Regions from separate parts of the Bradyrhizobium sp. WYCCWR 13022 genome, predicted to be linked through region 1. Evidence: predicted binding sites of a transcription regulator. Region 1 holds the regulator's gene; each other region holds the start of a gene.
The links. Region 1 encodes LexA, which represses DNA repair genes until DNA is damaged. Its sites were predicted from a motif close to TGTTCNNNNTGTGTTCNG; they were not measured.
Positions count from the first base shown of each region.

Region 1 (9,798 bases):
ATAACTAAAGCCCGGCAGCGGATGCCTTAAGGCCTTGGCGCAGCCAAGCGAATTTGGCAGAAGGACCGCTGATTTCCCTACAGGATTTTCGTAATGACAGAACCGGTGGCGACTGAGGTTGGGCGCGATTTCATTCGTGACATCATCCAGGCCGACCTCGACCAGGCCAAGTACAAGGAGATCGTGACCCGGTTCCCGCCGGAGCCGAACGGCTATCTCCACATCGGCCATGCCAAGTCGATCGCCCTCAATTTCGGCATCGCCCAGGAGTTTCCGGGCCGTTGCCATCTACGCTTCGACGACACCAATCCGGTCAAGGAAGAGCAGGAATATATCGATTCCATCCAGGCCGACGTGCATTGGCTCGGCTTCGACTGGGGCAAGAACCTGTTCTTTGCCTCGGATTATTTCGACCGCCTGTACGAATGGGCGGAGAAGCTGGTCCGCGACGGCCTCGCCTATGTCGACGACCAGACCCAGGAGGAGATCCGCCTGTCGCGTGGCACGCTGACCGAGCCCGGCAAGAACTCGCCGTTCCGCGACCGCAGCGTCGATGAAAATCTCGACCTGTTCCGCCGCATGAAGGCCGGCGAATTCCCGAACGGCGCGCGCGTGCTGCGGGCCAAGATCGACATGTCCGCGGGCAACATCAATCTGCGCGATCCCGTGCTCTACCGCATCCTGCATGCGCACCATCCGCGCACCGGGACCAAGTGGAGCATCTATCCGAGCTACGACTATGCCCACGGCCAGTCGGACGCGATCGAGGGCATCACGCACTCGATCTGCACGCTGGAGTTCGAGGACCACCGGCCGCTCTATGACTGGTTCATCGAGAAGCTGCCGGTGCCGTCGAAGCCGCACCAGTACGAGTTCGCGCGGCTGAACCTGACCTACACGCTGCTGTCCAAGCGTGTGCTGACACAGCTCGTCCGCGACGGCCATGTCGCCGGATGGGACGATCCGCGCATGCCGACCATGGCGGGCATGCGCCGCCGCGGCGTGCCGCCGGCCGCGCTTCGTGAGTTCGTCAAGCGCATCGGGGTTGCGAAGGCCAACAGCGTGGTCGACGTCGGCATGCTCGAGTTCTGCATCCGCGAGGAGCTGAACCGTACTGCGCAGCGGCGCATGGGCGTGCTACGGCCGCTCAAGGTCGTGATCGAGAACTATCCGGAAGGGCAGAGCGAGGAGCTCGAGGCGATCAACCATCCCGACGATCCCGGCGCCGGCACGCGCAAGATCACGTTCGGCCGCGAGCTCTATATCGAGCAGGACGACTTCATGGAGAACCCACCGAAGAAGTTCTTCCGCCTGTCGCCGGGCAACGAGGTGCGGCTGCGCTACGCCTATTTCGTCAAGTGCACCGGCGTGATCAAGAACGACAAGGGCGAGGTCGTGGAACTGCGTTGCACCTACGATCCCGCGACCAAGGGCGGCAACGCGCCCGACGGCCGCAAGGTCAAGGCGACCATGCACTGGCTGCCGGCCGCGACATCGGTGCCCGCGGAGATCCGCATCTACAACCAGCTTTTTGCCAATCCGAGCCCGGACGCCTCGAATTTCGCGGCTGATCTCAATCCGAACTCGTTGGAAATCCTGTCCGACGCGCGGATCGAAGCCTCCGTTGCCGAGAGCAACTCGATGGAGCCTATGCAGTTCGAACGCCAGGGCTATTTCGTGCGCGACAGGGACTCGACGCCGGGCAAGCCGGTGTTCTCGCGCACCATCGGCCTGCGCGATACGTTCGCGAAGGAAGTCGCCAAGGGTTGAGGGACGCGGACATGAGCAACGAGGCCGACGCCATCGTTTCCGCCATCATCGCGAAATGGTGCGCCGGCTTCGCCAGCCTTGATGCGGCGGCTCTGTCATCGCTCTATTCGAAGAACGCATTCTTCTTTGGCTCGAACCCAACGCTTTATCGGGGCAGGGACGGCGTCACCAATTACTTCAACGGCCTGCCGCGCTGGCGCAAGCCCAGCGCGACATTTTCGGAAGTGCAGGCGACGCATGCAGGGCCTGACCTGATCAACATGGGCGCAACCATCAATTTCGATCTCGCCGGTGAACGGCCCGATCTCCTCGTGAAGATGAGCTGGGTCATCATCCGCGAGGACGGTGACTGGAAGATCGTCAATCACCACGCCTCGGCGAAGGCGCCGCTGATTTAGGGACGACGCGATCCCACAATTATCGTCATTCCGGGCTCGCGACAGTGGCGCGCCTCGGAACGACAGAAAATACGAACCCAATCTCTCTGCGCGCGTTGAGGATGGATCCAACCCAAGGATCCCACCATGCAGAACATCGCAGAGCATATGGAAGTCATCGGCGCCGATGGCGTCCACGTCGGCACGGTCGACAAGGTCGAGGGCAACCGCATCAAGCTGACCAAGAAGGACAGCGGCGAGGGCAGCCACAAGGGCCACCATCATTTCATCGACAAGGGCCTCGTCGCTGGTGTCGAGGGCAACAAGGTCCGGCTGTCGGCCAAGGCGGATGTGGCGGTGACGATGGAAGAGGAAAAGTAGGGCAGCAGCCCCTTCGTTCCCGATCCGTACCGCTATTCTGCGGCCTGCACGTTCCGGTAGCCTTTGCAACCGTAGCGTATCGCAGGGTTGCCAAGACATGGCGGAGCCGGGCCGGCCACAACGCGCCTCGCAGGGTATCGCCGGGACTTGGCCCACAGGCGGGGCCGCGTCGGCCGGCGGGTTTGTGCCGGCAGGGTTTGGCGTCTGGCCCGCGGTCGTCGGGACGCTGCGTGAATGGGCAAAGGCTGAGGCCGGCGCCGGGCGCCTGTTCCCGTGGGTGCCGATCGCCTTCGGCTGCGGGATTGCGCTCTACTTCGCCGCCGACCATGAGCCCGTGTTGTGGGTCACGGCTGCGACGGCGGCCGCATTGACGCTTGGCGCGGTCTTGTTGCGACGAAGCCGGTGGTTCGCGCCGGCGATCATGATCGCCGCGGTCGCGGCCGGCTTTGCCATGGCGACATGGAAGACGGCGCGCATCGCGCATACCGTGCTCACAAGGCCGCTTTATTCGGTGTCGCTGTCGGGCTTCGTCGAGACCCGTGACATCCGCGAGCGCACCGACCGTTTCGTGCTGCGCGTCACCGCGATGGAGGCGCAGCACAGCGATTTGAAGCTCGAGCGCGTCCGCCTCTCCGTGCGCAAGGGGATGGCGCCTGATGTCGGCAGCTTCGTGCAGTTGAAGGCGCGGCTGATGCCGCCGCTCGCGCCGTTGCGACCGGGGAGCTACGACTTCTCGCGCGACATGTTCTTCCAGGGGATCGGCGCGTCCGGTTTCGCGATGGGGGCAATCACGACTGTGACACCGCCCGATGCCGGCGGCTTGCAGCTGCGCTATGCCGCCGTCCTGCAAGGCCTGCGCGATGGGATCGACGCGCGCATCCGCGCCGTACTCGACGGCGACAACCGCGCGATTGCGACTGCGCTTCTGACCGGCCGCCGCGATGCGATCACGACGCCCGTCAACGACGCGATGTTTATCTCCGGCCTCGGCCACGTGCTGTCGATCTCCGGCTACCACATGGCTGTCGTCGCCGGTGTCGTCTTCTTCGCGGTTCGCGCACTGCTCGCGCTGATCCCCGGGCTGGCGGCGGGATTTCCCATCAAGAAATGGTCGGCCGCCGCGGCCCTGGTCGCTTCTGCTTTCTATTTGCTGCTCTCGGGCGCTGAAGTCGCAACCCAACGATCGTTCTTCATGACTGCCGTGGTGCTGATCGCGGTGATCGTCGATCGCCGCGCCGTCACCTTCCGCACGCTGGCGGTCGCGGCGCTGATCGTGCTGGCGGTGGCGCCGGAGGCGCTCGTGCATCCGAGCTTTCAAATGTCCTTCGCCGCGACGCTCGGGCTGGTGGCCCTGGTGCAGATCGGCATGCCGAACCTGTTTGCCTCACCTGACCACTCGGCGACCGCGCGCATCGCGCTGTGGGGCGGCCGCGAGATCGCGATGCTGTTCATGGCCTCGATGATCGCCGGGTTTGCAACCACGCCTTATGCCGCCTTCCATTTCCATCGCGTCACGCCCTACGGCGTGCTCGCCAATCTCGGCGCGATGCCGGTGGTCTCGGCGCTGGTGATGCCCGCGGGGCTGCTGGGATTGCTCGCGGCTCCCTTCGGACTCGACGGTGTGTTCTGGTGGTTGATGGGGATCGGCATCGACTGGATGGTGGCGGTGTCGCGCTGGGTGGCCGCACTGCCCGGAGCGATCGGCCATGTCGCCGCCTTCGGCACTGCGCCGTTGATTGCGGCGAGCCTCGGCCTGATCCTGATGGGCCTGTTGCGCACGCCGCTGCGCTGGTCGGGTGCTTGCGTGCTCGTGGCTGCGACCGTCTGGGGGCTGTCGGTCCGGCAACCCGATATCCTGATTGCCGCTGACGGCCAGAACGTCGCAGTGCGAGGCAGGGATGGGCAACTGCACGTGATCAGAATGAAGAAGGACAATTTTCTGCTCAAGGAGTGGCTTGCCGCCGATGCTGACCCGCGCGACGCGGCCAGCGCCTCGCTTGGTGACGGCGTGTCATGCGACGACGCCGGCTGCGTGACGACGCTCGCCGACGGTCGCATGATTGCGCTGTCGATACGCATCGACGCGCTGGCCGACGATTGCAGTCGTGCCGCGCTGGTGGTGACGACCAGGCCTACGGCGCCGGATTGCGCCGCGATGGTGGTCGATCGACCGCGTCTCGCGCACCAGGGCGCGCTGGCGCTCACGCAGCGCGGTGACGGTTTTGCGATTCAGGCTGTGAGGGGAAGGGGCGCAAACCGCCCCTGGTCGCCGGCGGCGACCGGCGATGGAGACTTCGAGCAGACCCTCATGCCAAGGTCGGTAGCTCCACGCTCCCGGGACGTAACACCGTCGGAGGCCGACCTTCAGGCTGAGGAGTAAGATCGACCTTTCAGCCGATCGGCAGCCGCGGCGTCGTGGTGCGGCTGTCAGCGATCCCTTGCGGCTTCTGCTCGCGCTCGCCGAGCGGCTGGGTCACGGGCAGTTGCAGCACGGTTGCGCGCTGACCTTCGACGAGCTGCGTCACCAGCACGTATTTGCCATCGGGGAATTCGATCGCATCGTGATGACGATCGGGAATGTGCGGATCGACCTTGCCGAACTTGCCGACGCGCGAGTTGACGGTGCGCGTCCAGATCCACCTGTTATCGTAACGGACGTTGTCGGCGAACGCGAGCTCCGTTCCCGGCAGCAGGCAGACCGCGACCGACATGTCGGCTTCGGAGGCGAAGCCGCGCGTCGAGGTACCGCGAAATGTTGTCGTGACGATCGTCTCGCCGACTTCTGCGGGACGTGTCGCGACGGCATGCAGGCTATAGTCACACATCGGGTGCTCCTCATCAGGGATAGTAACCCGCGCCTCTGGCCTGGAGGCGCAGGCCTCTATCAGAGTGGAAGCCTGCAAGACTCCGCTCGGTTGTAGGCAAATCTGCGGCCCGGATACGCAAGCCGCAATCACAATATCTTTCCCGAACCGCTAGGAACAAAGCCTGCTTCCGTGCATTCGGCGACCGTCGCCGTCAGCGTCCGGCCGGTGCCGACCAGCCCGAATATGGCCAGGCCGGCCGCGAGGATTGCTCGACGGTATTATGCGCATCACGCAATTGCGCGCTCGTCGCCTGCGGTGCCTTGCGGGCGCGATGTTGCGGCTGCGCAGCGAGGGCTTGTGACGCCGATGCTGCAATCAGCGCCATCGTGACGGTGCTCAGGAAGATCTTGCGCATGGTTGTCTCCTCGGTCGCCTGGAGGCTTATGAAGCGATGCGTGCTTCGTCGCGGCGTGCCGAGGATGTAGTGCTGGAGAGGGGGCCGGATAATCTGTGCAAAACCAGAAAGACCATCCGGCCGGAGCGGACAATCGTCCGCTCCGATCGTTGATTGCGCGTGAGCGCTCAGGTCGTCCGGCGCTCAGTACTTCCGATACAGTCCGATCAGCTTGCCCTGGATCTTGACCCGGTTGGGCGGGAGGATGCGGACCTCGTAGGCCGCGTTGGCCGGCTCCAGCGCGATCGAGGCGCCGCGGCGGCGGAAGCGCTTCAAGGTGGCTTCCTCGTCGTCGATCAGCGCGACCACGATATCGCCGGTGTCGCAGCTCTCGTTGCGCTGGATCAGCGCCATGTCGCCGTCGAGAATGCCGGCGTCGACCATGGAATCGCCGCGCACTTCGAGCGCGTAGTGCTCGCCAGCGCCCAGCATGTCAGGGGGGACGCTGATGGTGTGGCTGCGGGTCTGCAGCGCCTCGATGGGCGTGCCGGCTGCGATCCGGCCCATGACGGGCACCGCGACCGGACGCTCGCCCTCGTCGGCGGGCGGGCTCGATGTCGTGCGCACCTTGCCGAGATTGCCTTCGATGACGCTTGGCGTGAAGCCGCGGCGGCTACCGGCGGCGGCTTGGAGCTCCGGCAGCTTGATCACCTCGATGGCGCGGGCCCGGTTGGGCAGGCGGCGGATGAAGCCACGCTCCTCGAGCGCCGTGATCAGGCGGTGGATGCCCGACTTCGAGCGCAGATCGAGCGCGTCCTTCATCTCGTCGAAGGAGGGCGGCACGCCGCTTTCCTTCAGCCGCTCGCTGATGAACCGCAGGAGCTCGTATTGTTTGCGCGTTAACATCTCGACCAAAATCCCCCTGACGATGTCGTTCGATTCCGAGACGCTGAATTCAGCAATAAGCCGCTACATGCTCGAAACAAATCATGAACGGACACTATATGTTCGATACATGTTCCGCAACTGCTTAATTTACCGTGAACGCGGCAAAGTTCGCGGAACGGTTGCGAACGATGCGCTCAGGCGGGCAGTCGCAACACCTCGCAGGGCGCTCCCGCTTCGGCCTTCGGTGCGAATGGCGGACGCACGAGAAGTGCCTGTGCCGCAGCGAGATTCGCAAGCAGCGAGGAGTCCTGGTGATTGACGGGAAGGGCGACGAGCGTGCCGTCGTCACGCTCGTCGAGACGCGCACGCAGATAATCCTCGCGCTGGTCATTGGCGCCGACGTCGCGGCCGAGCACGGCGCGTTCGCGGCGATGATGGACAACCGAACGGCCGGACAAAGCGCGAATCAGCGGGACCATGAAGAGGAAACCGCACACGTAGGACGACACGGGATTGCCGGGCAGGCCGATCACGCGCATCGCTCCGAGCTGTCCGTTCATCATCGGCTTGCCCGGCCGCATTGCGATCTTCCAGAACGCCATCGCAGTGCCTTCGTCCCGGAGGGCCTGCTGCACCAGATCGTGGTCGCCGACCGAGGCGCCGCCCGTCGTGATCAGGATGTCGGCGCTGGATTCTCGCGCGCGGCGGATACCGGCGCTGGTGGCGGCAAGCGTATCTGCGGCAACGCCGAGGTCGATGGTGTCGGCGCCCTCGCTGCGGGCGAGCGCGTGCAGGGCGTAGCCGTTGGAATAGACGATCTGGCCATGACCGGGCGTCGATCCCGGCATCACCAGTTCGTCGCCGGTCGCGAGGATCGCGACTTTCGGACGGCGGCACACCGCGAGCTGCGGGTGGTTCATGCCGGCGGCAAGTGCAAGGTCCCGCTCGGTGAGCCGTACGCCCTTGCGCAGGAGCACGTCGCCCTCGCGGAAGTCGATGCCGGCGGGGCGAATGTGGCGCCCGGTGACGGCGGCCTCCTTGATGGTGATGCGCTTGCCGTCGGTGACGGTGTCCTCCTGGATAACGACCGCATCCGCACCATCGGGGATGACACCACCGGTGAAGATTCGCACGGCTTCGCCGGCGCCGACGGTCCCCGCGAACGGTCGGCCGGCTGCGACTTCGCCGACGACGACAAGCTGCGCCCCGGGCTTCGCCGCATCGGCCGCACGAACGGCATAGCCGTCCATCGCCGACATCGCCTGCGGCGGCTGCGTCCGCCGCGCCGCGACGTCGCGCGAGAGCACGCGGTGGAAGGCCGCCTCGAGTGCGACGACCTCTTCGGTCAGCGGCTGCGCGCCGGCAAGCACCGCGGCGAGCGCGTCGGAAACCGGCATCAGGGCCACGGGTGAAAACTCCAGCTGCGCCCGTTCGGGCAAATCGGCGGCGAGAGTTCTAGCCGAGTGCAGGCGCAGAGGCAAAACGGTGGTCGCGCAGCATGATTTGTCGTGCGTCGTCAGCTCGGCGACGAAGGCGCAAGATCAAAGTCGCCGCGGCATGATCCGGAAGGCGAAGCAGACCGGTTCGAGGATGGCTATGGCGAGGATGACGAGAGCCACGGCCAGCACCGGTCAGGTCCCCGGCTGCTTGTCCGGACTGACGTCTGGCGCTTCGGGACTCTGGTCCCTGTCAGGCATCGGATCGGCCTGGGCCTTGAGATCGGCGGCCTTGCTGATCAGTTTTGCGGAAAGGTCAGAATCCGAGGTGGTTCTGGCGTATTTCATCAGCAGAGAGGCCTGCTTGGTGAGGTAGGTTTTGCCCAACACGATGATAAGTCCGATGTAGAATTCCCAACGGACTCATGAGTCCGGAAACGGGCATTCGTTCCCGGAACTCTGTATAAAAATGTACAAAGCGACTTGGTTCCAAACCCGGAGGCGAAATAGTTCCAGAGGGGCGGTCCGTTCGGGGATCAGATCCCCAGTGCCCTCAGCGCATTGCCGACGTCGTGAGGGGAGGTCACATGCACCGCGGTCAGGCCGCGGGCGCGGGCGCCTTCGACGTTCTCGGCGAGGTCGTCGAAGAAGACAACGCGGTTCGCCGGTACGCCCATCGCGGCAACGACATGGTCGAACGCTTCTGCATCCGGTTTGCGCAGACCGATGCTGGAGGACAGATAGAGCTCGCGAAAATGGCCGAGCAGGTCGGCATATTCCTTCGAGAAGTAGTCCACGTGCGGGCGGTTGGTGTTGGAGAAGGCGTAGACCGGCATCTGCTTCGCCGCGCGCGGCAGCAACTCGGCGATGTCGGGCATCTCGCCGGCAAAGATCGCGTTCCATCCTTCCAGGAACTGCCCATCCGAAATGCTGATGCCGAGCGATGAGCGGAGCGAGGCAAAGTAGTCCTCGTCGCTGATCTTGCCGACCTCGTGCAGCCGGTAGGCCTCGTCACGCACGTAGCGCGCCACGATCGCTTCCGGCTTGCAGCCTGCATGTCCCGCCCAGCAGGCGATCGCCTTGGAGAAATCGATATCGAGCACGACGCGCCCGAGATCGAACAGAAGCGCATCCGCGCTGCCGGGAGAGAGCGAGGTCACATGCATCCTTCCAATCAGTATCGATAGGGCTCGTGGTCGAACAGCGGGAATGCGCTGAACACGCTCGGCGCATTGGTCGCGGTGGCCGGGTGCAGGCAGGACTTGTTGACCTCGGCGAACGAAGTGGCTCCCAGCAGGCCGAGGCAGCGCAGCACCTCGTCCTCGAGCAGTTCCAGCATCCGCGTCACGCCGGTCTCGCCGGCCGCCGCCAAGGCCCAGCATTGCAGCCGGCCAATGCCGACGAGGTCTGCGCCCGCGGCGATCGCCTTGACGATGTCGGTGCCGCGGCAGATGCCGCCGTCGACCATGATCTTCGCGCGCCCCTTCACGGCGTCGACGATTTCAGGAAGCACGTGCATGGCGCCGCGGCCGTGATCGAGCTGGCGGCCGCCATGATTGGAAACGTAGATCCACTCGACGCCGTGATCGACCGCGATCTGCGCGTCCTCTGCGGTGGCGATGCCCTTGAGGATCAGCGGTATCCTGAACTTGTCCTTGACCATCTTCACGGTCCGCCACTCCAGGCCCTTCTGGTAGTCGCCGCCGGTGGCGCGCAGGCGGCTCTCGCGAACGTAACGCTTGGCA
Region 1 is NZ_JAUIZJ010000002.1:87,331-97,128, forward strand. It holds gene QY049_RS01360 (glutamine--tRNA ligase/YqeY domain fusion protein) at 94-1,770, shown strand; gene QY049_RS01365 (nuclear transport factor 2 family protein) at 1,782-2,168, shown strand; gene QY049_RS01370 (DUF2171 domain-containing protein) at 2,295-2,528, shown strand; gene QY049_RS01375 (ComEC/Rec2 family competence protein) at 2,626-4,908, shown strand; gene QY049_RS01380 (hypothetical protein) at 4,919-5,353, opposite strand; gene QY049_RS01385 (hypothetical protein) at 5,547-5,750, opposite strand; gene lexA (transcriptional repressor LexA) at 5,934-6,635, opposite strand; gene glp (gephyrin-like molybdotransferase Glp) at 6,812-8,023, opposite strand; gene QY049_RS01400 (hypothetical protein) at 8,249-8,443, opposite strand; gene QY049_RS01405 (HAD family phosphatase) at 8,590-9,219, opposite strand; gene QY049_RS01410 (alpha-hydroxy acid oxidase) at 9,228-9,798, opposite strand, start outside.

Region 2 (9,798 bases), on a different contig from region 1:
CGGTGCCGGCAAGATGGGCGGCGCGATGCTGACCGGGTGGCTGGCGGGCGGGCTCGATCCGCGCCGCGTCGCGGTGGTCGATCCTTTTATCTCGCCTGAGATCACCGCGCTGGCCGCCAAGGGCGTCGCGCTCAATCCCGACGCGAAGGCGGCAGGCTTTGTCGAGACGATGGTCGTCGCAGTGAAGCCGCAGATGTTCCGCGAGGCCGGCGCCAAGCTGAAATCGTTCGTGTCGGAAAAAACCTCCGTGGTCTCGATCATGGCGGGAACCACGATCGCCTCCCTGGAGGACGTCTGCGGCGGCGCCGTGGTCCGCGCGATGCCGAACACGCCGGCGGCGATCGGCCGCGGCATCACGGTGGCGGTCGCGGCGACGAATGTCAGCGCAGCGCAGCGCGCGGTGGCCGACGCGCTGCTGCGGGCCACCGGCTCGGTCGAATGGGTCGAGGATGAAGGCCTGATGGATGCGGTGACGGCCGTGTCCGGCTCGGGGCCGGCCTATGTGTTCCTGCTCGCCGAAGAGCTCGCACGCGCCGGCGTGGAAGCCGGATTGCCCGAGGCGCTGGCGACAAAGCTCGCGCGCGAGACGGTCGCTGGCTCCGGCGAATTGCTGCATCAGTCGGAGCTTCCGTCCGCCGCGCTGCGCCAGAATGTCACCTCGCCCGGCGGCACGACGGCTGCGGCGCTCGGTGTGCTGATGGGCGAACCGGGCTTGCGCGAGCTGATGATCCGCGCGATCGCGGCCGCGACGAAGCGATCGAAGGAATTGGCGAAGTAGCGGCTACGCCCCAAGCCGCTTGTTGAACATCTCGACATTGACAAGCCCGCGCGCGTGGCGGCCTTCGCCGAGCTTGCGCGTGCCCTCGAAGGCCTCGACCTCGAAGCGGATGATGCGGCGCTCGACCGCGATCACTTTTGCGGTGGTCCGCACCGTCGCGCCGACGAGAGCGGCTGCGAGATGGCGGATGTCGACCTCGGTCCCGACGGTAACCCAGCCCGGCTGAAGCGCGGCGCGGATCGCATCGCCCGACGTCATCTCCATTTCCAGGATCATCATCGGGGTCGCATAGACCATCGGCATGCCCGGCACGAAATGCCCGACCGTGCGCTCGACCGGGACGACCAGCGTGCGCTCGGCGCTCATGCCGATCTTGATGAAATCGCGTGCGTCCATGGTGCCTCAAACTCCGCTGTCGTCCCGGACAAGCGAGCGCTGATCCGGGACGACGGTTGTGTTTGCTGCAACAGCGGTTTCTTACTTCTTCGCAGCCGCCGCGCGCTCCACGAACGTCTTGCCGCCCTTCATCTTGTGGCGGAGCGGGGCTTCGTTGATCTGGATGACGACAGCATCGGCGTCGACGCCGAGATTCTTCACCAGCGCCTGCGTGATGTCGCGCATCATGCCGGCCTTCTGCTCGTCGGTGCGGCCTTCGGCCATGCTGACGGTGATCTCAGGCATTGTCTTCTCCCTGCTGCCCTGCTGCTGTCGTCATGGCCGGGCTTGTCCCGGCCATCCACGTTGTCTTCCATCAAACAGGACTGACATGCCCGGGACAAGCCCGGGCATGTCGGCCTTAGCGAATGGCTAGCCCCAGCTCACGTCATGGCGCGCGAGAACCTCGCGCACTTTTGAAACGAGATCGGCCTCGCTGCACGAGAACTGTGCCGGACGCGTCTCGCGCCATTCCTGGTTGGAGGCGATTGCGGCGGCCGCCTTGGCGCCCTCGATCAGATCCTTGATCTGCAGCTCGCCGCGCGCCTTTTCATCCGAGCCCTGGATGATCACGCAAGGCGAGTTGCGGCGGTCGGCATATTTGAGCTGGTTGCCCATGTTCTTGGGATTGCCGAGATAGAGCTCGGCGCGGATTCCGGCGGTGCGAAGGCTCGCGACCATCTTCTGGTAGTCGGCGACGCGATCGCGGTCGAACACGGTGACGACGACGGGGCCGACTTCAGGCCGCGTGTCCAGCTTGCCGAGCAGCGTCAGCGCAGCCTGCAGCCGCGACACGCCGATCGAGAAGCCGGTCGCGGGCACCGGCTCGCCGCGGAAGCGCGAGACGAGGCCGTCATAACGACCGCCGCCGCCGACCGAGCCGAAGCGCACGGGACGGCCCTTCTCGTCCTTGGTGTCGAGCAGCAGTTCGACCTCGTAGACGGGGCCGGTGTAATATTCGAGGCCGCGCACGACGGAGGGGTCGATACGAATCCTATCTCGATTGTAGCCAGCAGCCTCGACCAACTCCGAGATCAATTTAAGCTCTTCGATGCCTGCTCGAGATGTCTCATTATTTCCGAAGTGGGTCATCATTCCCTCGATGACCCCTTTGTTACTTTCTACGAAGTACGACTTGTCGTCATCCCCCGCCGAAAAGGTCATCACATTGCCTCGCGCGGCGCGCGCTGAGGGCGAAAGATTGGTGACATCTTCCAGTTCAGTAACATTGCCTTCCTGCAGCAACGCAAAAACGAGAATTTTGCTGATTTGGTCATCGTCGAGGCCGGCACCTTTGGTGAAGTCGCCGCTCTCGTCCTTGCGACCTGCACCCAGCAACTCGCGCACTCCTTCCGATCCCAGCCGATCTAACTTATCGATCGCTCGAAGGACTGTGAGCCGATGCCCAGCTTGTTCATCGCCACCGAGCCCGACGCTCTCCATTACGCCGTCGAGCACCTTGCGATTGTTGACCTTCACGACGTACTGGCCGCGTGCAACGCCCAGCGCCTCCATCGTGTCCGCCGCCATCATGCAGATCTCGGCATCCGCCGCCGGCGTTGCCGAGCCGACCGTGTCGGCGTCGAATTGCATAAACTGGCGGAAGCGGCCGGGGCCGGGCTTTTCGTTGCGGAAGACGTAGCCGACACGGTAGCTGCGATAGGGCAGGACCAGACCGTCGGTGCCGTAGCGCTCGCCGACATAGCGCGCGAGCGGCGCGGTCAGGTCGTAACGCAAGCTGATCCACTGCTCGTCGTCGTCCAGGAACGAGAACACACCCTCGTTCGGACGGTCCTGGTCGGGCAGGAACTTGCCGAGCGCGTCGGTGTATTCCATCGCCGGCGTCTCCACCGGCTCGAAGCCGTAGAGCTCGTAGACGGCGCGGATCTTCTCGACCATCTCGCGCGTCGCCCGGATCGCCGAGGGATCTCGATCCTCGAGCCCGCGCGGAAGTCGCGCCTTCAGTTTCTGGGGTTTTTTGGGTTTTTCGGCCATGCGGGCGTTTACCAGCCGACGCGCGGTGCGGCAACCGGCCTGTTCTCCCTCTCCCGCAAGCAAGCGGGAGAGGGAGATGACCTCAAAACACCTTGCGGATCCAGTTGTGCGGATCGTTGGTGCGGCCGTACTGGATGTCGACGAGCTGCTTGCGCAGGCCCATGGCGACGGGACCCGCGGCGCCGCCGCTGATCTCGAAATCGCCGCTGACCGAGCGCACTTTGCCGATCGGCGAGATCACCGCGGCAGTACCGCAGGCGAACGCTTCCTTCAGCCTGCCCGAGGCCGCATCCTTGCGCCACTGGTCGAGCGAATACGGCTCCTCGCGCACCGTCTTGCCGGCATCGCGCGCGAGTGTGATGATGGAGTCGCGGGTGATGCCGGGCAGGATAGTGCCGAGCGGCGGGGTCGAGAGCGAACCGTCGTCGAACACGAAGAACACGTTCATGCCGCCGAGCTCCTCGATGTAGCGGCGCTCGACCGCATCGAGGAAGACGACCTGATCGCAGCCGTGCTGGATCGCCTCGGCCTGCGCACGCAGGCTCGCCGCGTAATTGCCGCCGCACTTCACCGCGCCGGTGCCACCGACAGCTGCGCGCGTGTAATTCTCGGAGACCCAGATCGAGACCGGCGCGGGGCCGCCCTTGAAGTAGGAACCAACAGGCGAAGCGATCACCGCAAAGATGTATTCCGACGACGGCTTCACGCCGAGGAAGGTCTCGCTCGCGATCATGAAGGGGCGCAGGTAAAGGCTGCCCTCGCCGCCCGGCATCCAGGCGCGGTCGATGCGCACGACCTGCTCGACCGCCTCGATGAAGACGTCCTCCGGGATCTGCGCCATCGCCATGCGATCGGCGGAGTCCTTGAAGCGGCGTGCATTGGCGTCGGGGCGAAACAGGTTCACCCCGCCGTCGTCGCGCTTGTAGGCCTTGAGGCCCTCGAAGATTTCCTGGGCGTAGTGCAGGACGGCGCCGGCCGGATCCATCTGGAAGTTGGCGCGCGCCTCGATCTTCGCCTCGTACCAGCCGCCCTTGGCCTGGTTGTAGCGGACCACAGCCATGTGATCGGTGAAGACGCGTCCGAAGCCGGGGTCGACCAGCTTGGCGACCCGGTCCTTCTCGGGCGTCGGATTGGATGCGGGCTGGATGTCGAATTTCATGCTCATGTCCTTGCCTCCCGCTGCCGATGGCGGCGCTGTTCTGGCGCCCGCCTGCCCGTTTCGGGCCCGGCTGGCTTGATTAGATTGCTGGCTGAACCACCGCCAGCCTTGTTACGGCCGGTTTCCGTGACCAGCATGTCGCCGAGGACATGCTTTTGCGGAAGGCGGAAGTCCAGTATGTTTTGCCGAAATGCCGCTCGACAATCGCACGGTAGATCTGACCCGGCCGTTGCCGCCTGTCCGGCTCTCTCCGGCCGCTCTTAGAAATACCACCCGACGCGAAACGATCTAAAATTTCGTGCGGGCTGATCGTTTTGTAACATTGAACCCAAGATACGTCAATATGCCTGACATAAATTTCGCGACTCCCCCTCAAGACGCTGCCGAGCCACGCCCGGCGGCAGGCGATGGAGGCAATTTGCGCTGGGATATCATCGAGCTGCTGTTCTTCGCCTATCGCGATTTCGTCGGTGACCCCGACCAGGAGCTGGAGGCTTTCGGCTTCGGCCGTGCCCATCACCGGGTCATGCACTTCGTCTACCGCTACCCCGGGCTGAAGGTCGCCGACCTGCTGGACGTCCTGCGCATCACAAAACAGTCGCTCGGCCGGGTGCTCAAGCAACTCCTGGACGAGGGCTATATCGTGCAGAAGACCGGCGACAACGACCGTCGCCAGCGCCTGCTTTATGCGACGCCGAAGGGCGAGGCGCTGGTGCAGAAGCTCGCCGGCCTCCAGACCACGCGCATCACCAAGGCGCTCGCCGCGATGGCGCCTGACGATGCCGAGACCGTCAAGCGCTTCCTGCGCGCGATGATCGACCGCGACGATCCGGACAAGGTGCTGGAGACGATCTTCGCCACCAATCCAGACTCGAAGGAGTGACCGTGCCGCTCGCTGCCACGCTCGCCCGCCCGCCGGCCCAACCGGCCGACGACGCCCCGCATCTTCTGCTGGTCGACGACGACCGCCGCATCCGCGATCTGCTCTCACGCTTCCTCGCGGCCGAAGGCTATCGCGTCACCACCGCCGCCAGCGCCGGCGATGCCCGCGCGAAACTGCTCGGGCTGCATTTCGACCTGCTGATCCTCGACGTGATGATGCCCGGCGAGACCGGCTTCGATCTCGCCCGCTTCATCCGCACATCCTCCTCGGTGCCGATCGTGATGCTGACGGCGCGGCATGAGGCCGAGGCCCGCATCGAGGGCTTGCAGATCGGCGCGGACGACTACGTCGCAAAACCGTTCGAGCCGCGGGAGCTGGCGCTGCGCATCAACAACATCCTCAAGCGCGCCGCGCCGCCGGTGCAGGCTGCGATAGTCGAGAAGATCGCGTTCGGTCCCTACGTCTATCATCTGGATCGCGGCGAGTTGCGTCAGGGCGAGGAGGTCATCCACCTCACCGATCGCGAGCGGGAGATGCTGCGCATTCTCTCGGAAACGCCGGGCGAGACCGTGCCGCGCAGCGCGCTGACCGGCAACGGCAGCGTCAACGAGCGCGCCGTCGACGTGCAGATCAATCGCCTCAGGCGCAAGATCGAGACCGATCCCGCCAATCCGCTCTTCCTCCAGGCGGTGCGCGGCATCGGCTATCGCCTGGTTGCCTCGCCGTAGACCATAGTGAAGCACGAGCGATGAGCACGATCGATACCGGCCTGACGCTTTTGAAGAGCGCGGCCGGCCGCGTTTCGGCCGCCAATGGCTGGATGGGCAATGCGTTCAAGGGCTGGATGCCGACCGGCCTCTATGCCCGCGCGCTGCTCATCATGATCGTGCCGATGGTGATCCTGCAATCGGTCGTCGCCTTCGTGTTCATGGAGCGGCACTGGAACACGGTGACGCGCCGCCTGTCGGCCGCGGTGGTGCAGGACATCGCGGCGCTGATCGACGTCTACAAGGGCTATCCGCAGGACAAGGACCGCGACCAGATCCGTCGCATCGCCCAGCAGCGCCTCGGCCTCGTCGTCGACTTCCTGCCCGCTGGTGACATGCCTCCGCCGGGACCGAAGCCGTTCTTCTCGCTGCTGGACCAGACGCTGTCGGTGCAGCTCGGCCGCCAGATCGGGCGCTCGTTCTGGATCGATACGGTCGGCCGTTCCAATCTCGTCGAGATCCGCATCCAGCTCGATGATGCCGTGATGCGCGTGTTCGCGCAGCGCAGCGCGGCCTATGCCTCGAACTCGGAAATCTTCCTGTTCTGGATGGTCGGGACGTCCTCGATCCTGCTGATCGTGTCGGTGCTGTTCCTGCGCAACCAGATCAAGCCGATCCTGCGGCTCGCGGACGCCGCCGAAAGTTTCGGCAAGGGCCGCGAGGCACCGAACTTCAGGCCACGTGGCGCGCGCGAGGTGCGGCGCGCAGCGGGCGCCTTCATCGAGATGAAGTCGCGCATCGAACGCGCCATGGAGCAGCGCACCGCGATGCTCGCCGGCGTCAGCCACGATCTGCGCACCATCCTCACCCGCTTCAAGCTCGAGCTGGCGCTGATCGGCGACAATCCCGAGCTCGAAGGCATGCGCAAGGACGTCGACGAGATGTCGATGATGCTGGAGGATTACCTCGCCTTCGCCCGCGGCGATTCCGGCGAGCAGTCGCAGCCGACCGACATGGCGCAGGCGCTCGAGGAATTGCGCAGCGACGCCGAGCGCCACGGCCATACCGCGACCGTGACATTCAGCGGCCTGCCGGTGGTGACGGTAAAGCCGGCCTCGTTCAAGCGGTGCCTGGCCAACCTCGTCACCAATGCGGCGCGCTACGGCCAGGCCATCGCCATTTCAGGCCAGCGCGATCATCGCTACCTGACCGTCACGGTCGACGACGACGGCCCTGGCATTCCCGCGCATTTGCGCGAGGAAGTGTTCAAGCCGTTCCTGCGGCTCGACAATGCCCGCAACCAGGACGAGGGCGGCACCGGCCTGGGCCTCGCGATCGCCCGCGACATCGCCCGCTCGCATGGCGGCGACATCACGCTCGGCGACAGCCCGATGGGCGGATTGAGGGCAAGCGTGAGGATTCCGGTTTAGCTGATGAGGCCAAGCGCAATCCGGGCTGCGATCTCACCACCTCACTTCGGCAGCAGTGCCTTCAGCTTGTCGACGTCGCGCACGTTCATCTTGAAGCCGCCGGGCATCACGATGTCGCCGGGCTTCTGGTCCGGCTTGCAGGCGCCGAGCCATTTCGCCTCCAGCGTCATGGTGGTGTCGCGCCCCGCGGTACCCGCGGCCCCGCCTTGCGCGTGCGAGGAGGTCTTCACCGTATAGGCCGAATTGAAATCGCCCGTGATCTCGGCGTGCGAGGTGGTGTTGATGCCGGCGATGCTGCACTCGGAATCGCTAACGTAGCCGGTCGACGTCTTCTTGATGTCCTGCCTGGAGCAGACCCGCTTGGCCATCGGGGAGATGTTGTTGCTCATCTCCTTGTCGACGCTCTCGTCGGTGCAGTGCTGCATGGTCATCTCCGGCATCGCCGAGCCGGACCTGACCATCTTCATTTCCCAGAGCCCCGCCTTGCGCACCGGCAAATCGTCGGCGAAAGCGCTGCCCGCCGACAACAGAAGACAAACGGCCGAACCGAGCAAAGCAAGCTTGCGCGTCATAGGAGAGACTCCCGGCTGAGACGTCGTGGCGTGATCTTGTTGGCGCTCCGATACGCCTCAGTAGAGCGTGCGGATCGGCCGGTCGGCGGCGCCGTAGGGCACCCAGCGGCAGGAAAACGAGATGTAGCCGCCCTCGTAGGCCTGCACAGCGAGGAATTTCACCACCTTGCCGTAGCGCGCGCAGTGATCGACCGCGACCTGGCGCGCATCGGTCTGCGTCGCCATCGAATAGGCGATGATGCCGCCGGTGTCGTTGCCCTTAAAGGGCGGCACCGGAAGGAGGTCGGCGCGCGCCGATTGGCTCGCCATCATACCCAGGGCAAGAAGGCCAGCGGCCGCAATGATTCGCATTCCCGTCACTCCGATTGGTTGGGACCAGTTTACGGTGCCGACGCGGCGGTGAAAAGAACGGAAGGCCTGTCCACTGCGACGTTTTGATCAACTCCTGGCCAAGTGTTGCCGCGCTGCACTTGACCTCCCCCGCCCTTCGCGGCACCGTCCGACCTTCACAGATCATGCTGTCTGGATTGCCCATGCGCGCCTCGACCTCCCTGAAATCGCTTCGATTCGTCGCCGTTCTCGGCCTCATGTTCGGAGCGCTGTCGCTCACGGAGGCCAAGGCAGCCAATCCGCTGGAGCTGAACTTCTGGCTGAGCGGCCCGCGTTACGACGGCAATGTCGCCGAATGCGACAAGGCGCTGCCGACGATCTCGACCCAGTTCTGGGAGAAGGAAAGCTCGTTCTGGAATTCGCCGCTGCGGATCACGGGCTTCTCGAACGTTCACGAGACCGCCTTCCGCCCCTGGGCGTCCGACAACATTCCGCGCCGCTACTGCACCGGCGAGGCCATGCTCACCGACGGCAAGGTGCGCCGGGTGCACTTCTCGATCATCGAGGATGGCGGCTTTGCCAGCTTCGGCCAAGGGGTCGAATGGTGCGTGGTCGGGCTCGACCGCAACTGGGCCTACAATCCGTCCTGCCGCGCCGCCAAGCCTTGAGCTGACGGGCCCTATCGGCCAACCAAGCGGCCGGCCCTCGATCACTTGAATTTTGTTCTTGAAATGTTCCGGATGGCTGCTAGGCTGATTGCACAGTCTGGTTGAGGGTGTCGCCATGTTTCATTTTAGATTGCAATCGTTCCCGCGTCTCGTGATCTCACTGACACTCCCCCTGATTCTTGCCGCCGGACTGGTCTCGCTGGCGGGCGGTGCGAGGGCCCAGGACAAGCGGCAGAACGCACCCGGCGAATTCGACTTCTATGTGCTGTCGCTGTCCTGGTCGCCATCCTTCTGCGAGGAGGCGGCCGAGCGCGGCCGTGGCGGCGGACGCCCAAACATACAGTGCGAGGGACGGCCTTATTCCTTCGTGGTGCACGGGCTGTGGCCGCAATACGAGAACGGCTTTCCGGAATATTGCCAGCGACCTTCGCCGCGACTGAACCGCAACATCGTCTCCTCGATGCTCGATTTGATGCCGGCGCCGGGCCTGATCTTCAACGAGTGGGACAAGCACGGCACCTGCTCCGGGCTCGACGGCCGCAACTATTTCGAGACGATCCGCAAGGCGCGCGCCGTGATCAAGATTCCGGCTGAATATCTCGACCTGTCGCAGGCCAAGACCGTGGCGCCTAGCGAGGTGGAAGAAGCCTTCATCAAGGCCAATCCCGGCCTGAGCGACGCAGCCGTCTCGGTCACCTGCAACCGGACCCGGCTGTCCGAGGTTCGCATCTGCCTCAGCAAGGACCTGCAATTCCGCGCCTGCGAGGAGATCGAACGCCGCGCCTGCCGCCGCGACCAGGTGACGATGCCGCCGATCAGGGGTGGATAGTCGGATCAACAC
Region 2 is NZ_JAUIZJ010000003.1:254,580-264,377, reverse strand. It holds gene proC (pyrroline-5-carboxylate reductase) at 1-778, shown strand, start outside; gene QY049_RS10030 (thioesterase family protein) at 782-1,174, opposite strand; gene QY049_RS10025 (tautomerase family protein) at 1,256-1,459, opposite strand; gene hisS (histidine--tRNA ligase) at 1,586-3,208, opposite strand; gene QY049_RS10015 (branched-chain amino acid aminotransferase) at 3,291-4,373, opposite strand; gene QY049_RS10010 (MarR family winged helix-turn-helix transcriptional regulator) at 4,711-5,250, shown strand; gene QY049_RS10005 (response regulator) at 5,247-5,978, shown strand; gene QY049_RS10000 (ATP-binding protein) at 5,999-7,387, shown strand; gene QY049_RS09995 (DUF3617 family protein) at 7,429-7,959, opposite strand; gene QY049_RS09990 (hypothetical protein) at 8,017-8,310, opposite strand; gene QY049_RS09985 (hypothetical protein) at 8,493-8,957, shown strand; gene QY049_RS09980 (ribonuclease T2) at 9,073-9,786, shown strand.
Region 2: a site for LexA is predicted at 9,011-9,028, ahead of QY049_RS09980 (ribonuclease T2). Genes of this name have one in related genera too.

Region 3 (9,798 bases), on a different contig from region 1:
CCGCCTGATTCCGCATAGAACGGCGTCTGGTTCAGCAGAAGCGCGCCGGTGTCGCCGGCCTTGAGGCCGGCCACTTCCGCACCATCCTTCACCAGCGCCGAGACCACGCCTTCGGCGCTCTCGGTCTCGTAGCCCAGAAATTCGGTGGCCCCGAGCTTCTCGCGCAGCGGGAACCAGATCGCCTCGGAAGCCGCCTCGCCCGAGCCCTTCCAGGACTCGCGCGCCTTGGCCTTCTGCCGCTCCATCGCGTCGGTGAACGCAGCCTGGTCGACACCGATGCCGCGCGACTTCAGCGCGTCCTGCGTCAGGTCCAGCGGAAAACCATACGTGTCGTACAGCGTGAAGGCGACGTCGCCGTCGAACATGTCGCCCTTCTTCAAGGAAGCGCTCTTCTCATCCAGGATCGCCAAGCCGCGCGACAGAGTCTTGCGGAAGCGGGTCTCTTCCAGCCGCAGCGTTTCCTCGATCAAATTCTCCGCGCGCATCAAGTCGGGATAGGCCTGGCCCATCTCGCGGACCAGCGCCCAGACCAGCCGGTGCATCAGCGGCTCCTTGGCGCCCAGCAGCTGCGCATGGCGCATCGCGCGGCGCATGATCCGGCGCAGCACATAGCCGCGGCCCTCGTTCGAGGGCAGCACGCCGTCCGCAACGAGGAAGGCGGAGGAGCGCAGATGATCGGCGATGACGCGGAAAGAGGCCACAGTCTGCTCGTTCGGCCCGCTGCCGAGCGCGGACGACGTCGCGTCGATCAGATGACGGAACAGGTCGGTCTCGAACACGCTGTCGACGCCCTGCATGATGCAGGCCATGCGCTCGAGGCCCATGCCGGTGTCGATCGAGGGACGCGGCAGGTCGACGCGTTCCTCCTTCGTCACCTGCTCATATTGCATGAACACGAGATTCCAGAATTCGAGGAAGCGGTCGCCGTCCTCTTCCGGCGAGCCGGGAGGGCCGCCCCAGATATGGTCGCCGCGGTCGATGAAGATCTCCGAGCACGGGCCGCACGGGCCGGTGTCACCCATCGCCCAGAAATTGTCCGACGTCGGGATGCGGATGATGCGGTCGTCGGTGAAGCCGGCGATCTTCTTCCAGAGCCCGTGCGCCTCGTCGTCGGTATGGTAGACGGTGACGAGCAGCTTGTCCTTCTTCAGCCCGAAATCCTTGGTGATGAGCTTCCAGGCCAGCTCGATCGCGCGCTCCTTGAAATAGTCGCCGAACGAGAAGTTGCCGAGCATCTCGAAGAAGGTGAGATGGCGCGCGGTGTAGCCGACATTGTCGAGGTCGTTGTGCTTGCCGCCGGCACGCACGCATTTCTGCGACGTGGTGGCGCGCTGGTAGGGCCGCTTCTCGACGCCGGTGAAGACGTTCTTGAACTGCACCATGCCGGCATTGGTGAACATCAACGTCGGATCGTTGCGCGGCACCAATGGCGAGGACGACACGATCTCGTGGCCGTTCTCGGCAAAGAAGTTCAAAAAGGTCGACCTGATCTCGTTGACGCCGCTCATGTTCATCCAATCGGGTGTGCTTGGACCCGCTCATCCGCCATCCAAACCGGTGATTTGGGCTGATATCTGCGGGCCAAAGCGCTTTTAGACAAGGCCAGCTTCGCTGTCCAGAAACTGTGCAAGCAGATCAGAGGGTTGCCGCATCAGCGTAATCCCGTCGCAATCCCTTTGGAAAGCCGCAATCCGCGCGTTGACAGGCTTGGCCGGGCTGTGGTCTGTACCCATCTGTATCGTACGGCCACGACGGGAGAGACCGGCTTCATTGCCGGCGCCGAAGGAGCAACCGCCCCGGAAACTCTCAGGCAAAAGGACCGCGTGGCTTTGACGACATCTGGAAAGAGGCGCCGACGGGCAAAGACCTTTTGAGAAGGGTTGGCCCGGACCAGCGTCCGCCGACGGGATAATACTCTCAGGCACAGCGACAGATGGGGCTTCGACTGGTTGCCTCCGGGGAATCGTCCCTGGGGAACCGCCGAGGGCCCCGTGATGCTTGCGCGCGACGACGAAGACTCCCTGAAACGTACCCCCCTTCACGACCTTCATTTGTCGCTCGGCGGCAAGATGGTGCCGTTCGCCGGCTATGACATGCCCGTGCAGTACCCCGCCGGGGTCCTCAAAGAGCACCTCCAAACCCGCAGCTCGGCCGGCCTGTTCGACGTCTCCCATATGGGCCAGATCGCGCTCCGGCCGAAATCCGGCAAGGTCGAGGACGCCGCCCGCGCACTGGAGCGACTGGTCCCGCAGGACATCGTGGCGATCGCGCCGGGACGGCAGCGCTACGCCCAGTTCACCAACGCCGATGGCGGCATTCTCGACGATCTCATGGTCGCCAATTTCGGCGATCATCTGTTCCTGGTGGTCAACGCCGCCTGCAAGGCCGCGGACGAGGCGCATCTGCGCGCCAATCTCTCCGATGCCTGCATCATCGATTCGCTCGCGGACCGCGCGCTGATCGCGTTGCAGGGCCCGAAGGCGGAAGCCGCGCTGGCGAAATTGTGTGCAGAGGCACCGTCCATGAAGTTCATGGATGCCGGCCCGCGCAATGTTGCCGGCCTCGCCTGTTTCGTCTCGCGCTCGGGCTACACCGGCGAGGATGGATTCGAGATTTCGGTGCCAGCCAGCGACGCCGAGCGTCTCGCCAAGACGCTGCTGGAAAACCCCGATGTGATGCCGATCGGCCTTGGGGCCCGTGACAGCCTGCGACTGGAAGCCGGGCTCTGCCTCTACGGCCACGACATCGACGCTGAGACCACGCCGGTCGAGGCTGCGCTGGAATGGTCGGTGCAGAAGAGCCGCCGCACCGGTGGCGCCCGCGCCGGCGGCTTTCCCGGCGCCGAAAAAATCCTTGCCCATTTCGACAACGGCGCGTCCCGCCGCCGCGTCGGCCTGCTCGCCCAGGGCCGCGCCCCGGTGCGCGAGGGCGCGGTGCTGTTTGCAGATGGCGCAGGCGGCGAGCCGATCGGAAAGGTCACCTCCGGCGGCTTCGGCCCGAGCCTGAACGCGCCTGTGGCGATGGGCTACGTGCCGACGAGCCTGAGCGCACTCGACACAAAACTCTTTGCGGAGGTGCGCGGCCAACGTCTGCCGCTCGCCGTCGCCGCCATGCCCTTCGTGAAAAACACCTACAAACGCTGAGGATCGACAATGACCACGACGCTGTACACTTCCGACCACGAATGGCTGGCGATCGACGGCGAAGTCGCCACCGTCGGGATCACCGATTACGCGCAGTCGCAGCTCGGCGACGTCGTGTTCGTCGAGCTGCCCAAGGTCGGCCGCACCCTGAAGAAGGCCGAAGCTGCCGCCGTCGTGGAATCGGTCAAGGCCGCCTCCGACGTCTACGCACCGATCTCGGGCGAAGTGCTCGAGACCAACGATGCGCTCGCCGCCGAGCCCGCGCTGGTGAACTCGGACGCGCAAGCCGCGGCCTGGTTCTTCAAGATCAGGATTGCCGACAAGAGCGAGCTTGGCGGCCTGATGGATGAAGCCGCCTACAAGGCGCACACGGCATGAAGATATGAGCCGCACCGTCTCAACATACTCACTGTCATCGCCCGCGAAGGCGGGCGATCCAGTACGCCGCGGCCCATCGGCCCTAGCCGAAGCGGCTGCGTGTACTGGATGCCCCGCCTTCGCGGGGCATGACAGCAACTCCTAAAGCGAGGACCCATGATGACCGCGCACCGCAAATCCAATGGCGACACCACCGCCTTCGTTCGCCGCCACATCGGCCCCTCGGCGCGCGATGTCACCGCCATGCTGGAGACTGTCGGCGCCAAGAGCGTCGACGCATTGATGGCGGAAACCCTGCCCGCCTCGATCCGGCAGGCAGCACCGCTCGATCTCGGCAAGCCGCTGAGCGAGACCGAGGCGATCGCGCACATGGCCGAGCTCGCGCGGCAGAACCAGGTCTTCACCTCGCTGATCGGCCAAGGCTATTCCGGCACGATCCTGCCGGCGGTGATCCAGCGCAACATCCTGGAGAACCCGGCCTGGTACACGGCCTATACGCCCTATCAGCCCGAGATCAGCCAGGGCCGGCTGGAAGCGCTGTTCAACTTCCAGACCATGATCTGCGATCTCACCGGGCTCGACGTGGCCAACGCCTCGCTGCTCGATGAGGCGACCGCCGCGGCCGAAGCCATGGCGCTCGCCGAACGGCACTCGCAGGTGAAGGCGCAAGCCTTCTTCGTCGACAAGGACGTGCATCCACAGACGCTGGCTGTGATGCGCACCCGCGCCGAGCCGCTCGGCTGGACTCTGGTCGTCGGCGATCCCCTCACCGATCTCGACAAGACGGACGTGCTCGGCGCGTTGCTGCAATATCCCGGCTCTTCAGGCGCGGTGCGCGACCTCCGGCCTGCAATCGCGGCGCTGAAGGCCAAGGGCGCACTCGCGATCGTCGCTGCCGATCTGCTGGCGCTGACCGTGCTCGCCTCGCCCGGCGAGCTCGGTGCCGACATCGCGATCGGATCGGCGCAGCGCTTCGGCGTGCCGATGGGCTATGGCGGACCGCACGCCGCCTATATGGCGGTGCGCGATGCGCTGAAGCGCTCGCTGCCCGGCCGCATCGTCGGCCTCAGCGTCGACTCGCGCGGCGCCCCGGCCTATCGCCTCGCGCTGCAGACCCGCGAGCAGCACATCCGCCGCGAGAAGGCGACTTCCAACATCTGCACCGCGCAGGTACTGCTTGCCGTGATCGCCGCGATGTATGCGACCTATCATGGCCCCGAGGGGCTGGCGCAGATCGCGCGCACCGTGCATCGCCGCACCGCCGTGCTCGCCGCGGGCCTGCGCAAGCTCGGCTTCGCGCCGCAGTCGGAGACTTTCTTCGACACGATCAGCGTCGATGCCGGCGCCAAGCGCGCCGAGATCGTCGCGCGCGCTGCCGCCGAGAAGATCAATCTCGGTGTCGGCGAAGCGAGCTTGCGCATCGCGTTCGACGAGACCACGACACCTGCAACGGTCGAAGCCGTCTGGCGTGCGTTCGGCGGCCAGCTCTCCTACGCCGAGATCGACGCGACCACGCGCGAGGCGCTGCCGGAGGCGCTGAAGCGCACCACCGCGTACCTCACCCATCCCGTATTCCACGCGCATCGCTCGGAAACCGAGATGCTGCGCTACATGCGCAAGCTCAGCGACCGCGACCTCGCGCTCGACCGTGCAATGATCCCGCTCGGCTCCTGCACCATGAAGCTGAACGCGACGACAGAGATGATGCCGCTGACCTGGCCGGAATTCGGCTCCCTGCATCCGTTCGCCCCGCGCGAGCAGGCCGCCGGCTATCACGCGCTGTTCGCGCGGCTCGAAAAATGGCTGTGCGACATCACCGGCTATGACGCGATCTCGCTGCAGCCGAACTCGGGCGCGCAAGGCGAATATGCCGGCCTGCTCGCGATCCGCGGCTATCACGCCGCGCGTGGAGAAAGCCACCGCAAGATCTGCCTGATCCCCTCCTCGGCCCACGGCACCAACCCGGCCTCGGCCGCCATGGTCGGCATGGACGTGGTGGTTGTGTCTTGCGAGAAGAACGGCGACGTCGACGTCAACGATCTCCGCGCCAAGGCGGAAAAGCATTCGAACGATCTCGCCGCTGTGATGATCACCTATCCCTCGACCCACGGCGTGTTCGAGGAGCACATCCGCGAGATCTGCGATATCGTCCATGGCCATGGTGGCCAGGTCTATCTCGACGGCGCCAATCTCAACGCGCAGGTCGGCCTCAGCAGGCCCGGCGATTACGGCGCCGATGTCAGCCATCTCAACCTGCACAAGACCTTCTGCATCCCGCATGGCGGCGGCGGCCCCGGCATGGGCCCGATCGGCGTCAAGGCGCATCTCGCGCCGTTCCTCCCCGGTCATCCCGCGACCAACGGCGACGCGCGGGTCGGCCCGGTCTCGGCCGCGCCGTTCGGTTCGGCCTCGATCCTGACTATCTCCTACATCTACATCCTGATGATGGGCGGCGAAGGCCTGAAGCGCGCGACCGAGATCGCGATCCTCAACGCCAATTACATCGCAGCAAGGCTCGATCCGCACTTTCCGGTGCTCTACAAGAACGGGAAGGGCCGCGTCGCGCATGAATGCATCGTCGATCCCCGCCCGCTGAAGACGACATCTGGCGTCACCGTCGACGACATCGCGAAACGCCTGATCGATTACGGCTTCCATGCCCCGACCATGAGCTTCCCGGTGCCCGGCACGCTGATGATCGAACCGACCGAGTCGGAATCCAAGGCGGAGCTGGATCGCTTCTGCGATGCCATGATCGCGATCCGGAAAGAGATCGCCGAGGTCGAGGCCGGCCGCTTCAAGATCGAAGCCTCGCCGCTGCGCCACGCCCCGCACACCGTGCACGACATTGCGGACGACGATTGGAAGCGCGCCTACGCCCGCAGCGAGGGCTACTTCCCCGATGGCGTCTCTCGCACCGACAAATACTGGTGCCCGGTCGGGCGCGTCGACAACGTCTATGGCGATCGCAACCTGGTGTGCTCCTGCCCGCCGGTGAGCAATTACGCGGAAGCCGCGGAGTAAGCCACGACGGAGGTCTCGTAGGGTGGGCATAGCGACGCGCGCCCACCACCTCCGGATGACGTGAAAGATCGTGGGCACGGCGCTCGCGCGCCTTTGCCCTCTCTATAGCTACGGCACCGACTGCGCCTCTAGGGCGCGACCAACAATCGGCTCTCGCGATCCCACCTCCAGAGCCGTTCATTGGTCAGAAGCGTGCCGCCCCTCCAGCGGTGGATCGGGTTGTGCTGGAGGAAATCCTGGTCTCCCGCCAGCACCGCCTTCCCGAGATCAGTGAGCGACATGCGGGATTGCTTGTACCGTGCGTGACGGATCGCATCGTCGTGCCGAGCTCCCAAATCCTCGGGGTCGATCGTACGCAGTTCGTCGCCCAGACCGGCCACTGCCGGCTTGGGGCCGAGTGCGAGCCCCTCCAGCAGCGACCCCAGTTCGAATTCGCCAAACACGTACGTGCCCCGCAGTGAACGCAGATGAAACAGGGCGTTCGTGTTCGCGTACCCTCGGGCAAGCATCTCCAGAAATCGCATCTCGCTCGCACCAAGACCGCTCAGGGGCGACGGTAGCTCTCCCAACAGCCGTTGCCATGCCGATCGCAGCATCAACAGGGCGCTTAGATCGCTGTGAAGTACATTCGCACAGGCTTCAGGCGTCGGCGCGCGATACGCTTGCCAAGCCATTCCAGCGGTCTGGAGTTCTCGGGCCTGAACATCCACCATACGAATGTGCGATGCGGACGCTTCGGAGACTTTCTCTCGCACATCGAACAGATCGAATGCGACCAAGCGCAGTCCGAGTTTTTTAAGCAGCTCAGGGTAACAGGCGAGATGGTCGAGCAGCCAGATCAGCTGCAGTTGATCGTCTGGACTCGGGTCGAACCAAAGCTCAATCTCGTCATGGCGCTCGCAAAAATCGGCGAACGGTAACTTCCTAAGTTCCTTGAACTTGGAGGGCCATTTTGGACCCCAATCCGACCAGTGATCGCCCGGCTTGAGCGTCCCCTGCGCCCCGAAATAGGCTGCGAAATACTCCGGCGAAGGCAACGGCCCACATGAACCGGAAAAAGAAGAGAACGACGATCTCGGCCAGTTTCGATTTGGCGAGATCGGCGCCGGCCACACCGGTCAAGATCAGACGCTTCATCACCCCCCGATCACTCCAACACAAAAGAAACGGGCACTGACGACGTCGGCAACTCAACGTCCTCAGCGCCCGCTTCTCGCGAAAACTTGTACTCGAGGCTTACTCGTCCGCGGGCTCGTCGCCGTCGGCGTCGCTCTCGGGCGTGCCGGCCAAAATCTGCTCGGAGATCAGGCCGGAGTTCTGGCGGATCGCGGTCTCGATCTTGGCGGTAATGTCGGGGTTGGACTTCAAAAACGCTTTCGAGTTCTCGCGGCCCTGGCCGAGGCGCTGGCTGTCATAGGAGAACCAGGCGCCTGATTTCTCGACGATGCCGGCCTTGACGCCGAGATCGAGGATCTCGCCCATCTTGGAGACGCCCTCGCCGTACATGATGTCGAACTCGACCTGCTTGAAGGGCGGTGCCAGCTTGTTCTTCACCACCTTCACACGCGTCGTGTTGCCGACCACTTCGTCGCGCTCCTTGATCGCGCCGATACGGCGGATGTCGAGGCGGACGGAGGCATAGAACTTCAGCGCGTTGCCGCCGGTCGTGGTTTCGGGCGATCCGTACATCACACCGATCTTCATGCGGATCTGGTTGATGAAGATCACCATGGTGTTGGACTTGTTGATCGAGGCGGTCAGCTTGCGCAGCGCCTGGCTCATCAACCGCGCTTGAAGACCCGGCAGTGCATCGCCCATCTCGCCTTCGAGCTCGGCCTTCGGCACCAGCGCCGCGACCGAATCGACCACCAGCACATCCACCGCACCCGAGCGCACCAGCGTGTCGCAGATTTCCAGCGCCTGCTCGCCGGTGTCGGGTTGCGAGATCAGGAGCTCGTCGATGTTGACCCCGAGCTTGCGGGCATAGACCGGGTCGAGCGCGTGCTCGGCGTCGATGAAGGCGCAAATGCCGCCCTTCTTCTGGGCTTCCGCCACGGTATGCAGCGCCAGGGTGGTCTTGCCCGACGATTCCGGCCCGTAGATCTCGACGATACGCCCCTTGGGCAGGCCGCCGATGCCGAGCGCGATGTCCAGCCCCAGCGAGCCCGACGAGACCGCCTCGATGTCCATCGAACGGTCGTTCTTGCCGAGCTTCATCACCGAGCCCTTGCCGAACTGGCGCTCGATCTGGGAGAGCGCGGCAGCCAGAGCTTTACTCTTGTCCATGGAAGATCCTTCGACGATACGCAGGGCAGTGGCGGACATTGGGTCGTGCTCCTTATGGCGAGGATTCGCGTGTGGGACAAACGGTTGGGCGGGCGGCTCGTCGATAAAACCAATGTACACCATCTGTTCTTTGTTCGCAATATGTTCTTTGCGGTAGGCGGGTGCTGTCCGTATTTGACCCCAAGTGTCCTAAGTTGAATTTTGCAGGTCCTAGTTCGCCAATTAGGAACAAGTGTTCACTTTGATACTTAAGCCGTCTCCACATGCGAAAGGTAACTGAGGGTGGCGGCAAACAAATTGGACAGATTGGGTATGTTGGCCCTCGCGATCACGGTAGTGGGCCTCGGCACTCTTATTGCCAGCACCGCCATGCTCATGATCCGGTAAGGGCGCCTCAGTTGGGGCCCATAAACTGGCACAAGTTGCATAGACGGCAGCCCGCTACCGGAAGATACTGTCCTTATGGGCAATGATCTTTGGTACAAGGCGTTTGTGATCACGGCCGGTTCTGTGCCGGTGATCCTGTCTGCCATTGCTATCTTCATGCACTAGGGCCGCCTCAGTTGGCGGCCTCTTCCTTTTTAGGCTCTGGCGCTTTCTCCGGGAGAAGCGACTTCATTGCCGCTAGGCGATCAATCACCTTTTGCACGCCAGCTTGATCGTACAGGAGCGCAGCTAGCTCTAGACGATCATCCTTTATCGCAATCGAAGATTCGCTCACGCCCTTCTCTCCCACCCAGCTAATCACAACGCTTTGTCGGCCGCTGGTAGCAGGCATCTGCGGTGGCGGAGTGTGGACCGGAATGTTCCTTGGGGCGCTCGTACTCAGATAAGGCCACCTCGGAATGAAGCCCGCCCCTAGGCGGGCTTTTTGTGTGACTTTTGGAGCGTCCTAATCCGCCTCTGCGGGTGTCGCGTTGAACCTTTGGGCGCCCTGCACAGACACACAGGATCGGGATTTTACAAT
Region 3 is NZ_JAUIZJ010000001.1:153,050-162,847, forward strand. It holds gene alaS (alanine--tRNA ligase) at 1-1,508, opposite strand, end outside; glycine riboswitch at 1,743-1,831, shown strand; gene gcvT (glycine cleavage system aminomethyltransferase GcvT) at 1,995-3,143, shown strand; gene gcvH (glycine cleavage system protein GcvH) at 3,153-3,521, shown strand; gene gcvP (aminomethyl-transferring glycine dehydrogenase) at 3,681-6,545, shown strand; gene QY049_RS00810 (hypothetical protein) at 6,674-7,582, opposite strand; gene recA (recombinase RecA) at 7,782-8,870, opposite strand; gene QY049_RS00820 (hypothetical protein) at 9,391-9,552, opposite strand.
Region 3: a site for LexA is predicted at 8,963-8,980, ahead of recA (recombinase RecA). Genes of this name have one in related genera too.